One region of the Ectobacillus sp. JY-23 genome, then DNA from elsewhere that is predicted to be linked to it. Evidence: riboswitches for the same ligand, from Rfam matches in the RefSeq annotation. Region 1 holds a riboswitch; each other region holds the start of a gene.

Region 1 (4,558 bases):
TCTGTCACAGCTTGGGAGAAGCTTAATGAAATTGGCTTCATTGGATGCGGAACAGCACCCGTTTCATCCGAAGCGCTATCGCGTTGATGAGCAAATTCGCCGGGTATTGTCCGCCTTGGCGCCGCAATGGGAGGAGAAAGAGCTGCAGCTGGACATTGGTTTGCCAAAAACATTTCTTACAGGCGATGAAGATTTGCTAGAACAAGTGTGGACTAATTTGCTTACGAACGCTATTCGCTATACGCTGAGACAGGGCATCATTCATATCAGGCTTGTCGCGTGCGATTCGAATATCATCTGCACCATTAAAGATTACGGACCTGGCATTGCAAAAGAGGAACAAACTCATATTTTTGAACGCTTTTATAAGGTCGATAAATCAAGATCTGCTGGTGGCAATGGTTTAGGTCTTGCCATTGTGAAGAAAATCGTATTATTACATCACGGAGATGTTAAAGTAGAAAGTGAGCTAGGGAGCGGTAGCTCGTTTCATGTTGTGCTACCGAGCGGGGAGTGACCAAATTCTTTTTCAAAGTGACCAGAATATCTGGCAAACTCGCCGGATATTTTACGAAAGTAACCAAATTACCAGTGAAATTCACCAGATACTAAATAACCGGTCCTCCAAGAGAACCGGTTATTCCTTTAGCTTCGTATATACGACCAGCCGTTTTTCATGATTCTCCGTTCGCCGGTCATATCGGCCGTCGCAGGTGATGATGTTTAAATACTTTCCGTCCGCCGCGCCGAAAATCTCTTCGACGGGGGCTTGATCAAAGGGGTAAATCTCTTTTTGGAAGACGATGAACGTGAGCCTTTTACCGTCTTCGTCGTATACCATAATTTCATCACCGAGCTGTATCCGTTTCAAGTAGAAGAAAATACCCGGTCCAATGTAGTTATCCACATGTCCGGCCAGCACGGCAGTACCAAGCTCGCCAGGTGCGGGGCCAAGCGCGTACCATCCGACCTTTTTCACGTCCCTTGGTACCTCCATGGCGCCGTCTGTTGTGAGCTGCACCGGTATGACTTGCGCCTGTAGGGAAAGGCGCGGAATGCTGATTCTTGTAGGTGCCGCATGTGCGACCGACGGTACCAGCAAGAAGAGGATAAGACTACTTAGAAGTTTTTTTCGTTTTGCGAAATAGGAAAAATACCGCACCTGCAGCCGCTATCGCAGCAACATTTTTCATGGTTTCCATACCGCCAAGACCTGTTTTTGGCATATTTGGCGCCGCTGTATTTGTCAATACGATGACATCAAGCGCTGGTGTGCCGTTTAATAGACCAACCGCAAGAACTGTGTACAATGTATTTGCTTTTAGCGTTGTAGATGGCAAACTTAATACCGCATTGTTTGTGCCTGCTGCACGTACTTCTAAATCAAGTGTTGCCGGATCTACCTCTTTAAAATCTGTTACTGCTTTAAAAGAAGCGTTCGGGAATAAGACTGCGCCGCCTTTCACTGCTACATCAACAGCCGGAGCATCAGGAGACAGATGACCTACACGTACCTTTGCTTTGCCTGGTGAAGTCATTGTTTCGTCATTGATAACCAAAAGCTCTAGGTTAGCTACCTTGTTAATCGCCGCTACTGTGTAAGATTTGCCTGCTTCCACAGATAGATTTTGTGAAATAACAGGTTTTCCTTGTGCCACTGTGCCTGCTGCATAAATTTCAACTTTATGTGAGCCAGGAGCCAATTTCAAATAATCTGTCGCATCTTTAAATTTTGCGCCTTGTACCGCTGTTTTACCATCTACGACTACATCAACAGCTGGTGCGTCCGGAGAAGCGTGCACAATACGTACCATCGCCTGAGAGCCGCCTGCGAGTGCTTGACCTGTGAACAAGGCAAGCATCATCACAGAAACGAGTAAAGACCATATTTTTTTCATGTGTATTCCTCCTATGTATATGTTTGGCATTACAATATGAGTGTGTGCATTCACACAATATGGAAACCAGGTAAATTGTTCCAAAAAAATAGTTTGACAAGCATAAGAAGAGCTGTTAAGATAATCATTAAATTCTGAATAATAAAACTCTTATAAAGAGCGGCGGAGGGACTGGCCCGATGAAGCCCGGCAACCATTCAAAAGAAAAGGTGCCAAATCCAGCAAAGCATCATGCTTTGAAAGATAAGAGAGGATCACGGAACTCCGCCTCTCCTTTGAGAGGCTTTTTTAATTTCATAATCAAATGCATCAGGTGACGCACATATCGTGCGGCTTAAAAGGGAAGACCGGTGACAATCCGGCGCGGTCCCGCCACTGTGATGGGGAGCGACTTATTAGAACCACTGTGAAAAACGGGAAGGAATAAGAAGCAATGAACCTAAGCCAGGAGACCTGCCTGTTGTATGCGCTTGTGCTCTACGGATGAATAGAGAGGAGTGATGCATACGTGTTGGGAAAACCAGGTCTCAACTCTAGTTAGTGATGCGTATGAATCTCCCTTTTCGCCGAAAAGGGAGATTTTTTGTTGAGAACACAATCAAAAGGAGTGGGGAAATATGAAAAGTTCAAACTTAGGTTATCCACGTATTGGAGAGAAGCGGGAGTGGAAGCATGCGCTCGAACGTTTTTGGGCTGGTGATCTGGAAGAAACAGCATTTTTACAGGAGATGAAGGAGCTGCGTCTTCATCATTTACGTAAACAACAGGAGATTGGCATCGACCTTATCCCGGTCGGCGATTTCAGCTTCTACGATCATGTACTGGACGCGGCGTTCATGTTCGGTATTGTGCCGAAGCGCTTTGCGCAGCAAGAGATGTCACTACGTACTTATTTTGATATCGCACGTGGTAATGACACGGCGGTGGCGGCGGAAATGACGAAATGGTTCAACACAAACTATCACTATATCGTACCGGAATGGGATGATGTAGCACCAAAGCTAATTGAAAACCGGCCGCTTCGTTTATATGAGGAAGCAAAAGAAATTGGCATTCACGGCAAGCCGGTGCTACTGGGCCCAGTTACGCTAGTGAAGCTATCAAAGGGGTATGAAAGCTTCAAACGCGCGGTGGAAGCGCTAGTTCCGCTATATGAACAGGTACTTTCCGAGCTCCAGGAAGCGGTGTGGATTCAAATCGACGAACCGATTTTGGCAACCGATCTTTCTGATGAAGAGTTTGAGGTGTTGCACGCTGCATATACGAAACTGCGAAAGGCAACAAATAGCCGCTTGATTCTGCAAACATATTTTGACAGCATAACACGCTACAAAGAGGTGGTAAAGCTGCCGGTCGATGCTATTGGTCTTGATTTTGTACATGACCGCGGTGAAAATTTGCTGTCGCTACAGCAGTATGGATTTCCGCAGGAGAAATACTTGGCGGCGGGTGTAATCGATGGGCGCAATGTGTGGCGCGCGGATCTAAAAAGTAAGCAGCATGTACTTGAACAATTGACAAAAATTGTACCAAACGACCGTCTGCTTGTACAGCCGTCAGCTAGTTTGCTGCACGTACCAGTTACCGTAAAAGAAGAATCTCTTGAGGATACCTTACAAAACGCACTGGCATTTGCCGATGAAAAGCTGGCTGAGGTTGTTTTGTTAGCAACAGGTGCAGATTCAGCGGCAATAGAAGTAAGCAGTATAGCTCTTCAGGCGCTCGCTGCTTCACCTGCACGTAATCATGAAGCGGTACGTAAAGCTATGCAGAACTTGCCTGCCGAAGTGGAACGAAATTCTCCATTCACCGAGCGCCGCGAGCTGCAGCAAGCTCGCTTCGGATTGCCGCTTCTGCCAACCACGACCATCGGTAGCTTTCCACAAACTGCCGAGGTGCGCCAAAAGCGCCGGGCATGGCGGCGGGGCGAACTGCCGGATGCTACCTATCAAGCGTACATTCGTGCCGAAATTAAAAAATGGATCGAAATGCAAGAGGAAATAGGACTGGACGTGCTTGTGCACGGCGAATTTGAGCGCACGGACATGGTCGAGTATTTTGGTGAAAAGCTAGCCGGCTTTCAATTTACCCAAAACGGTTGGGTGCAGTCGTACGGCTCGCGCTGCGTAAAGCCACCGCTCATTTACGGCGATGTGGCCTTTGTAGCGCCAATGACAGTGAAGGAAACACTATACGCACAGTCGCTTGTTAACAAACCGGTCAAGGGTATGCTAACAGGGCCGATTACCATTTTAAACTGGTCGTTTGTCCGCGATGATATGCCGCGCCGCGATGTTGCCAATCAAATTGCCTTGGCCTTGCGAGAAGAGGTAGAAGCACTCGAAGATCATGGCATCCGTATGATTCAGGTTGATGAGCCTGCACTCAGAGAAGGATTACCGTTAAAACGAAAGCACTGGGACAGCTATCTTGCCGATGCGGTATATGCATTTAAGCTGGCAACAACAGTTGTTCGCGACACAACGCAAATTCATACACATATGTGTTATTCCAATTTCGAAGACATTATAGAAGCAATTGCTGCGCTCGACGCCGATGTGATCTCAATTGAAACGTCAAGAAGCCACGGTGAACTCATCGGCGCATTTGAAACACACACGTATGAGAAGGGAATTGGCCTGGGTGTATACGACATCCAC
Region 2 (4,558 bases), 630 kb from region 1:
GCTTTCGGTTTGACTGCTTCTTGTACCGGCGCATTACTTTGTTTACTTTCTTGTTTTGGCTCTTCAGGCTTTGCTTCCTCTGTTGGTTGTGCCTTTTGTTCCGCTGGTTGCTCTTGTACCTTAGGGCTTGCTTGTTCACTCACCTTCGGCTTTTCCTGCTTTATGTCTGTTTTCGTTTTTGTTTCCTCTTCACCGTTACATCCCACCAAAGCAACAAATAAACCAAGCGTTATCATCCATTTGTACATAATATCACATCCTTTAAAAAGCAAGCAGGGGCATCTACGCCCCCGTCTCATTATATAATTCTTCTCCAAACTAGAACTGCAGTCATAATAAGTATGAATCCTGCAGCTAGACTGGACCAAAATACTGTGTCAAGCAGTGCTGTATCAGGAAGCGTTTGTTTGACTTCCCCTTTTACTGGTTCTGCTGTTTTCGTTTCGCTTGGTACAGGTTTAGTAACTGTTTCTGTCGGTACTGAAATTTCTGGTGTTTCTGGAATAGATGGTTGAGATGGCTCTGGTGTTGTTGGTTCACTTGGCGTTTCTGGTTCGTTAATTGGTTCACCGCTCCAATCGAAAATTGAGCCCTTTTCTTGTGTAAAGTACGTGTATTGTACTAACGCATACAGTGCTTGCTCAGATGAAAGCGCATCGCTTGCTTCACTTGTATGCTGCCATTTAAATCCACCGTCTGTTTGTTGGAAGGTAACGAGATTTTCAATGACATTCGCTTCTTTCGTCCACTCCGCATCTGTAGGGTCAATATCCAGAATGGATAAAGCTGTAAGTACCAATGCAGTGCTGTTGGCATTTTGATCAAAGCCGCCATCCTTACCTTGCATACTTTGCAAAAGTTTTAAGGTTGTTTCTTGCGCTTTTGCTACTTCCGGCTTCTCACTATACGGTGCCAATGCAATCAGCATCATACTATTTGTATCCGCATCTGTGCCCCATCCACCTTCAGCTCGTTGCTGTGATAAGATTGCATCTACAAGCTTCTCGCGGCTCCAAAATGCGCCAGCAGGAATATCATACTTTCTACTATCTAGTGCCAATAAAGCAGCGCTGTAAGCATAAACATCAGCAAGTGTTTGGTCATTGTATAACTTCTCAACTAAATTTTGATTTGCAAACTTTGTAGGGTCACTTCCAATAGCATTAATTGCCAAAATTGTTTTTGCTAATTTGCCGCCTTGCATTCTTTTATTTTGTACATTATCTTTTAATTGCTCTATGTAACTCGCTTTTACATCATCAGAGATTACTGCACCTGAGCGCAACAACCCAATGGCTTCCCACTCAGAATTGATACCGTCTCTTAATAGATAGGCAGCCGCATCGGCAATCGCTTTATTTGTATCTACTTCCCTTGGTGTAGTTCCTGGGTCTGGTGTTGTAGGCGGTTCCTTAACCGGCTCTAGTAAACTCAGATCGCATTCGCTGATTTTTTTTAACTGCTCCTTCAATGTATCAGTAGGCGCTGTATTCCAATCTTCAATAAATCGCATGGCAATAATATCACCATTCTTTACTTGGTAACCACCTACTCCTACCATCGCCATTTCGTTATTTGTTTCCAGCGCCCAATAGCTTTGCTTATACTTCTCACCAGCAACAAGACCGTCAATACCTGTTAGGTATAACGTTGTTCCTGTGCCACTGTACACCAGCTTATTCGGAAATACCTCGTTCAATACATCAAATGCTGTTGCACCTTCTTCAAACTCTACCTTCTTTGGACATAAAATTGCTCCGCGTTCTGAGTCTCCAACAACAACAAGCGTTGCTGTACGTCCCTCAGCAAACACCACGCCAATATTCGCAAACGTCGACACCACCATACATACGGTGAGGACGAATGCAGCAAGCCACTTCTTCATATCTACTTCCCCCTTCATTTTTGAGCCCAATAAAAAAAGCCCGTTACGGGCGTGCGCAAGCATATATGTACTTACACAACACCTCCCTATTCCTCGTAGGATTTCGGTGCATCGTGCATAGGCAGGTCTCCTGGCTCGTGTGTCGTCAATTTTGTGCGCCTTCCCGGGTAACAGTGGCTTATGCACAAAATCTCTTCACTTACAGTGGCGGGACCGCGTCGGATTCACACCGACTTCCCTTTTAAACATAGCGAGCGCTCGCTCACTATGCACCTATACTCGTCACAATATTCGAAATTATGATACTATTCTACTATGGAATTATGATTCTGTCGACAATATTTCATAGTATCCCTCTAAAAGTTGTAACACATATAGGTAGGAATAGCTATATAAATCCGTTTAAAATTTTGTATACTGATACATGAAAGGTGTTGATACATATGGCGAGTAAAACCATCGCATGTCGGCTGCTAGATACGAAGAAAATTGCGTATACGCTCCATGAATATGAATGGGATGAAAATAATTTAGATGCCAAGCATGTAGCGAATTTGGTAGGTCTGCCTTATGAACAGGTGTTTAAAACACTTGTACTAAAAGGCGACAAAACAGGTGTTGTTATGACTTGCATTCCTGCTAATAGCGAGTTGAACATGAAAGCACTCTCATCCATCAGCGGCAACAAAAAGGTAGAAATGGTGCCGGTAAAAGACATACAGAGTCTAACCGGTTACATTCGTGGCGGTGTTTCCCCGCTTGGTGTTAAGAAAAGATATCCCTTGTATGTTGACAAGTCAGCTTCTGCATATGATACCATCAGCATTAGTGCAGGTAAACGCGGCTTGCAGATTTTCTTAAACGGTACGGAATTTATAGAAATAACCGATGCGAAAACAGCAGACTTGACTTAAAGAAGATGCTAGCTAGCATCTTCTTTAAGTCATCCTTGTACGTTGTCTAAGATCTTCTCCGCATCCACTTGTAAAGCCCGAATCATAATTGTATTTGCAATACCATATACAAGTAGCAATATAAAAAACGTCAGCCCAATTCCTGCATGTAATATGAAATACAACCCCATTACAATGCCTACTGTTGCTGCGGCAATTAGGAAATTTACGAGCAAGTTCCATAGCAGCGTATAACGACCTTTAAACAATTTTTGCTCATTTTCCCAGTGTACATCCGCTGTTTTTGCATCCCATCTCACACCAATCATATTGGTAAGCCATAAGCCGTTTAAACATAAAATGAGCCAAAGGGTCACGAATAATAGAGACACCTTTAAGAGCGCAACCATGACAATGCCGAATAATGCTAAAATACTAACACTGACGAGCCACGATGCAAAAATTTTAGCAAATAAAATAGTTTGCGGTGCAATAGGCAAATAACGATTTACAAACCAACTGCTACCGTCCCTGGAAAAAGCGGTTATTGCAGTCACATTAGAGCTTAATAAAAACATACCAGCACAATAAGCAACACCAAGGACCAAACCTGCTTGATCAGGGTTCGTGACACTCCTCTTCATCCATTCTATACTACCGTTTTGTTGAAAGAACGCAAAGAAAAAAATGATTGGTGTCGTTAACCCCTGAATGACGCAATTTAAAAAGAAAGCCGGTGTGCGCATTAAAATACGTAGCTCCTTTTTTACATACGTTAACCATTTAGATGTTTGCTTTACCTGTTTCACATACGCAGCGTTACCTACGGTTTTACGCTTCACCACACCTCCGGAAAGACCAATAACTCCCTTTAAATAATATGTTTGTGCGGTTACATAGAATAGGCTAAAGGCCATCATTGAAATAACTATAAATATAAGCACATATAAAAGCCCCATGGCAGTGTTATATTGTGACAGCCCCGTCGCTGCGAAATATGTGGTAGGAAAATACGTCGTCATACTTACTAATATCTCACCACTTCCACCAGTCAACAAGTTCTCCACCTGCTCTTGTGAAGCGCTACGATTATTCCATTGCATAAACACATTAATACCTACTACAAAAAGAATTGAAAACAGCCCCACAATAAGGCGACCGCTGTCTTTGTTTTTGGAAAGGTTTGTAAAGCGCATCAATACCATAAGCAGCAGTGAGATAAGTACAAGTGGAATGATTGGAAAAATCGCATAAATAACAACACTATACAAGTAGTACACTATGCCTGCTCCGCTTAATACGCCGTATATGACAAGAATTGGAATAACAAAGAACGAAGATAGCACATACTGCGTCAGCAACACTGTCAAAAACTTAGCTGTAACGATTTGTGAGGGCTGAAGCGGTAGTGGCAATAGATTTTCAATATCGTCTTCGTAATAAAACACTGTTAAGACGGAGGTGACGCTCGTAAGAAATACCCAAATACTTGCAACAGCGAGTCCGATACCAAGTAACGCTTTTTGTTGTCCATACTGTGCAAACACACCATAAACGCCATATGACATTGTACCAAAGAAGATAAAACCAACGCCCAACAGCATAACATATGAAAATAAATAGAGCGCAACTTTCTTTTTACTTGCAAACCACTCCGCATAACTCATTTTCAATAATACGTTTGTAAGTCGCCATATCTTATGCATGGTCAGTCATCTCCAAGAACATCTTTTCAAGTGATGCATCAGACTTAAAATGATCACGCATTTCTTGCAGATTA
Region 3 (4,558 bases), 920 kb from region 1:
TAAGTAGCACCATAAGAATGATGCCTACAATACGCGTCGATTTCTTTTTTAAAAATTCGCTGTTTCGGACTCTTTTAAAAATACTCACCAGTATGCCCCCTGTATAAATAATAGGGACAATCCGTAAATTTGAACTGCCCCTATCCTCGAGAATGTTATTTTCCTATGATTGCAAGTTCACTTTGGGAAACATAATTCTCCATAATAGCAAGTGCATCAAAGGTATTAATTCTTGAATCAGACGTTACGTTCATACGAAGAATTTTTTCATCTTCACTCACATCTACCTTTCTAAGCCAAGCAGAGATAACATTCAAAGCATCTTGCGCATTAATGATGCCATTGGCATCAATATCACCAAATGTAATAGTCTTTGTTGCATCTGTTAAAAAGCTATAGTTGGAACTATTTAGTAAGTTTGAATCAGCTTCACTAACATTAGTCATTAATACGTAGGTATCCACGCCACGTTTTGCTGTCATTTCGCTCGAATAAATTAAATCTGCGTTTTTGTATTTAACTTTTGTTCCGCTTTTGATACCGCCAATTGTAAAAGCAATAGCCTTCTTGTTTGCCGGAATCAAATCAATCCCATCGCCTTCAAACAGCTTTCTAATGCTAATAGCAACATTTGAAAACTTAACGGTTTTCACTGCTTTTGAGCTATCAAAAACTAAAGCCGAGAGGTTAGAGGCTTTCTTTAAACTGATCCCGCCAACGGAGATTTCAGTATTCGGCGTAATTTTCGTATCAATGTCATTCTTTACTTTTAATTGAAGAGTCAATAATTCAGCGGGGAATTTCTCTCCTGATAAACTGATATTTTTTAAATCCGAGTTAGTATATACAAATCTAAGTTTCTTATCAGAAGCATTATAATTCCAAGCAAGTGAACCGCCCTGCATACGCTCTGAAATTGATATATCTTCAATGCTTAGTTCGTCAGGGATATTAATAACGCCATCCATCAGTTTGTAGTCTCCGACAGGAAATGCATCTGTTTTAATAATTGCGTTGAATACATTTCCAGCTTTGGCAACTACTTGGTCTGGGGCATCAATTGTAACTTGTGCATCAATCGGTTTTGGTTCTCCACCAGGGTCCGTTCCAGGTTCTTCCACACTTTTAAATGCATCTGTCATATTATAGAGACTGTTTTTTCCTTTGACAAATCGGTCATATGCAATCAATGCATAAGTCCCTTGATCTGTAGCCATTCCATCTCTATTTCCTGTCGCAATATGCTTAAAGCCGCCGCCCTCAACGTAAAAAGTGAGCAATGCGGAAACTAAATTACCACCGCTTTTTACAAAACGGCTGTCAGTCGCCGGATCAATACCAAGGGCTGTAAGCCCAACAATTACTTGAGCAATACTTTCACTGGAAGTTGAACCGAAAGCGGTAAAACCTCCAGTGTCTTTTTGGATGGTTGAAAGTGCTTTAACTGCTCTATCAATTGTAGTTTCAACTTTTGGTTGTGATTTATATGGTGCAAGTGCTTGAAGTACCATGCCTGTAATATCAGGGTCAGGCGTCGAGCCGTATAAAGTAAAACCACCTGCTTGTGGAGTGTCTTTTTTCACTTCTTTCGATAAGATAAAGTCAATATATTTTTGACGGGTAGCCTGTTTAGCGGTATCTGCTATAATAGGAATTTCATAGTTATTTGTATCAAGTGCAATTAATGCAAAGATGGCACCATTTATACCTTGACTTATTGTTTTTTCATAATTTGCCAGATTCTCTAAAAGGTTATACCCGCCTACATTTGTACTTGATTTTCCAATCGCACTTAATGCAAGTGTTAATCTAGAGTACTCTGTATACTGAGAAGTAGAAAGTATTCCTCCTACAGATTGCACATGTGTAACTACACGGTTATAGTAATCAGAAAAATAATTTTTAGGAACAGAGTATCCGGATCTAGATAACGAAAGAACTGTCCATTCACCATTAAGTGTACCAAAACCTGGTGAAGGAGCAGCGGCCAATATAGATGCTAAGCTTGCGTTCAGTTGCGTACTAATATCAATACTGCTTGCCGGTATTGCAGTATTCAATGTAGTAGTTAAGGCAGTCGATGTATTATTAATTTGTTCTTGTGTAGCCGTTAGATTTGTTAGTGCTGCATTAGCATTGTTATAGGCTGTAAGAACGCCGGGCTTGGCTAAAAGCTCTGCCTTGTTGGCAGCACTGTTTATTTGTGCAACCTGGGTCAGGAGATTACTGCGATCAGCCCCTACATAAAGTGCTGGTGATCCCCCCCATGCTGAATTATCCTGACCTAAGTCAGCACCAAAACCTGTGAGCGTAAATTGCCATCTGCATACATCACCATCTTTAGGTGTTTTAGCTCCAACTCCTACATTTGAAAATTCGTTGTTTACCGAATACATCCAACCAGACATAGAACTATAATCAAATTCTCCAAGGTGCCCTTGTTCATTTACTCCCACATTGATAATGTCTGCGTTTGTCATGCCCATTTCGTTCTGCAATATCTGTGGAACTTGGATACTCAAAGAGCGGTTTAGTTTAATCCTAGACAAATAAAACATTTCTTGTTGACCAGAACTACGATAGTTAGATGAACCCAAAAACCTGTCCGTCACATCGGCATAAGTTTCCCCAGTATAAAAAGGAACCTTTACGGGTTCATATAGAAAACCTGCTCCCAGCGTATTTACATCAGCTGACATCGTTATATAACCTTTAGGGTTTCCAGAAGGTGCCGCTAATGAAGGGGTTGAGATAGAAAAAATTGAAAAAATCATACACATGACAAGAAGCACTTTTACAAATTTCTTCATTGTTTAATTCATCCTTTCCTCCAATTCATAAACGATTGCTCTAGTAAAACATGCTATACCGCAAACTGTATTTAAATCTTTTTTAATTACCTTACCACCTTTTAATTTTTCCGGTGATCTTAATCGCTTAAAATCATACGCAATAAAGAACGATTCTTGCAAAAGCAAGAATCGTTAGTTATCAAAAAAGACACATTTTTGCGATAATTAAAATTGCAAATAGTATCCATATGCATATAGGTATACACAAGTTTTGATAACAAACTTTCCTCACCGAAAGACTTGTATTAGGTTTATGGCAGGTCTCCTGACTTAAAGCTTCAATCCTAATCCATTCCGTCTTCCCGGTTTCCCAGTGACATTAGCGAATGTTTCGTAGCTTTTACAGTAGAAGTGAGCTGTTTTGGATTTTCACCAAATTCCCTATTAATGCAAACTGCAACCATATGCCTATTTAATCTAAATTTTTACGTTAGTAAAACATGTTATACTGCAAATTTTCTTGCATTTAAATCATCTTTTAATTCTTCTGGTAACCCCAATTGCTTAAAATCATACGCAATAAAGAACAATCCTTGCAAAAGAAAGAATCATCGGTTATCAAAAAAGACACATTGTGCGATAATTAAAATTGCAAATAGTATCCATACGCATATAAATATACGCAAGTTTTGATAAAAAACTTTCCTCACCGAAAGACTTGTATTAGGTTTATGGCAGATCTCCTGACTTAAAGCTTCAATCCTAATCCATTCCGTCTTCCCGGTTCCCCAGTGACATTAGCGAATGTTTCGTAGCTTTTACAGTAGAAGTGAGCTGTTTTGGTTTTTCACCAAATCCCCTATTAATGCAAACTGCAACCATACCCCCATTCGGACTAAACTTTTACTCTGGTAAAACATGTTATACTGCAAATTTTTGCATTTCGATTTTTTAATCACCTCCCCATCTTTTAATTTCTCCAGTGATCTTAATCGCTTAAAATCATACGCAATAAAGAACGATTCTTGCAAAAGCAAGAATCGTTAGTTATCAAAAAAGACACATTTTTGCGATAATTAAAATTGCAAATAGTATCCATATGCATATAGGTATACACAAGTTTTGATAACAAACTTTCCTCACCGAAAGACTTGTATTAGGTTTATGGCAGGTCTCCTGACTTAAAGCTTCAATCCTAATCCATTCCGTCTTCCCGGTTTCCCAGTGACATTAGCGAATGTTTCGTAGCTTTTACAGTAGAAGTGAGCTGTTTTGGATTTTCACCAAATTCCCTATTAATGCAAACTGCAACCATATGTACTCATTTTATAGAAGTTACATAGATTGTTCAAGAGCCGCTTTGACTTTAAGAGGAGTTGTATCTTTATTTATGTTTTAATGATGTTATCCTTAATGTGTTCATTGTTCTATCTGTTCATTTTAGTACTACGCTAAAACACCTGTTCAATTTCAACTTTTCACCATTCCTGATCTCTATTTAGTACAACAAGTTCCATTTTAGGAGCAACTAATTTCATTTTAAACTGCTGTCATACTGACAATATCGCAAGAGACTTTATAAGGATGATATCCTACCACCTGCGCAAGTGGATAGGTTCTACTATTCGTTTAATTCTCACAAATCTGGGGATCTTGTACAAGGAAGGGTTCAGTACAAAGCGTTACAAGCAATAAAAGAAAGAATATAAATCCTAAAGAACATGTTGTAACAAAGAATGCCCACGAAGCTATCATTTCTTTTGAGG

The links. Region 1 has a riboswitch for cobalamin ahead of metE (5-methyltetrahydropteroyltriglutamate--homocysteine S-methyltransferase). Riboswitches for the same ligand answer to the same signal wherever they lie in the genome.
Region 2: linked by a shared signal. The riboswitch ahead of MUG87_RS02710 (DUF4430 domain-containing protein) and the one ahead of metE (5-methyltetrahydropteroyltriglutamate--homocysteine S-methyltransferase) in region 1 are both predicted to bind cobalamin.
Region 3: linked by a shared signal. The riboswitch ahead of MUG87_RS14575 (DUF4430 domain-containing protein) and the one ahead of metE (5-methyltetrahydropteroyltriglutamate--homocysteine S-methyltransferase) in region 1 are both predicted to bind cobalamin.

Annotation. Positions count from the first base shown of each region.
Region 1 is NZ_CP095462.1:3,765,703-3,770,260, forward strand. It holds gene MUG87_RS19045 (sensor histidine kinase) at 1-517, shown strand, start outside; gene MUG87_RS19050 (class F sortase) at 638-1,162, opposite strand; gene MUG87_RS19055 (DUF4397 domain-containing protein) at 1,116-1,898, opposite strand; SAM riboswitch class I at 2,046-2,148, shown strand; cobalamin riboswitch at 2,193-2,374, shown strand; gene metE (5-methyltetrahydropteroyltriglutamate--homocysteine S-methyltransferase) at 2,516-4,558, shown strand, end outside.
Region 2 is NZ_CP095462.1:506,710-511,267, forward strand. It holds gene MUG87_RS02705 (DUF4430 domain-containing protein) at 1-248, opposite strand, end outside; gene MUG87_RS02710 (DUF4430 domain-containing protein) at 299-1,885, opposite strand; cobalamin riboswitch at 1,988-2,177, opposite strand; gene ybaK (Cys-tRNA(Pro) deacylase) at 2,329-2,799, shown strand; gene MUG87_RS02720 (putative ABC transporter permease subunit) at 2,829-4,484, opposite strand; gene MUG87_RS02725 (ABC transporter ATP-binding protein) at 4,477-4,558, opposite strand, start outside.
Region 3 is NZ_CP095462.1:2,848,672-2,853,229, reverse strand. It holds gene MUG87_RS14580 (cohesin domain-containing protein) at 1-88, opposite strand, end outside; gene MUG87_RS14575 (DUF4430 domain-containing protein) at 156-2,810, opposite strand; cobalamin riboswitch at 3,090-3,272, opposite strand; cobalamin riboswitch at 3,508-3,690, opposite strand; cobalamin riboswitch at 3,941-4,123, opposite strand; gene MUG87_RS19720 (recombinase family protein) at 4,435-4,558, shown strand, end outside.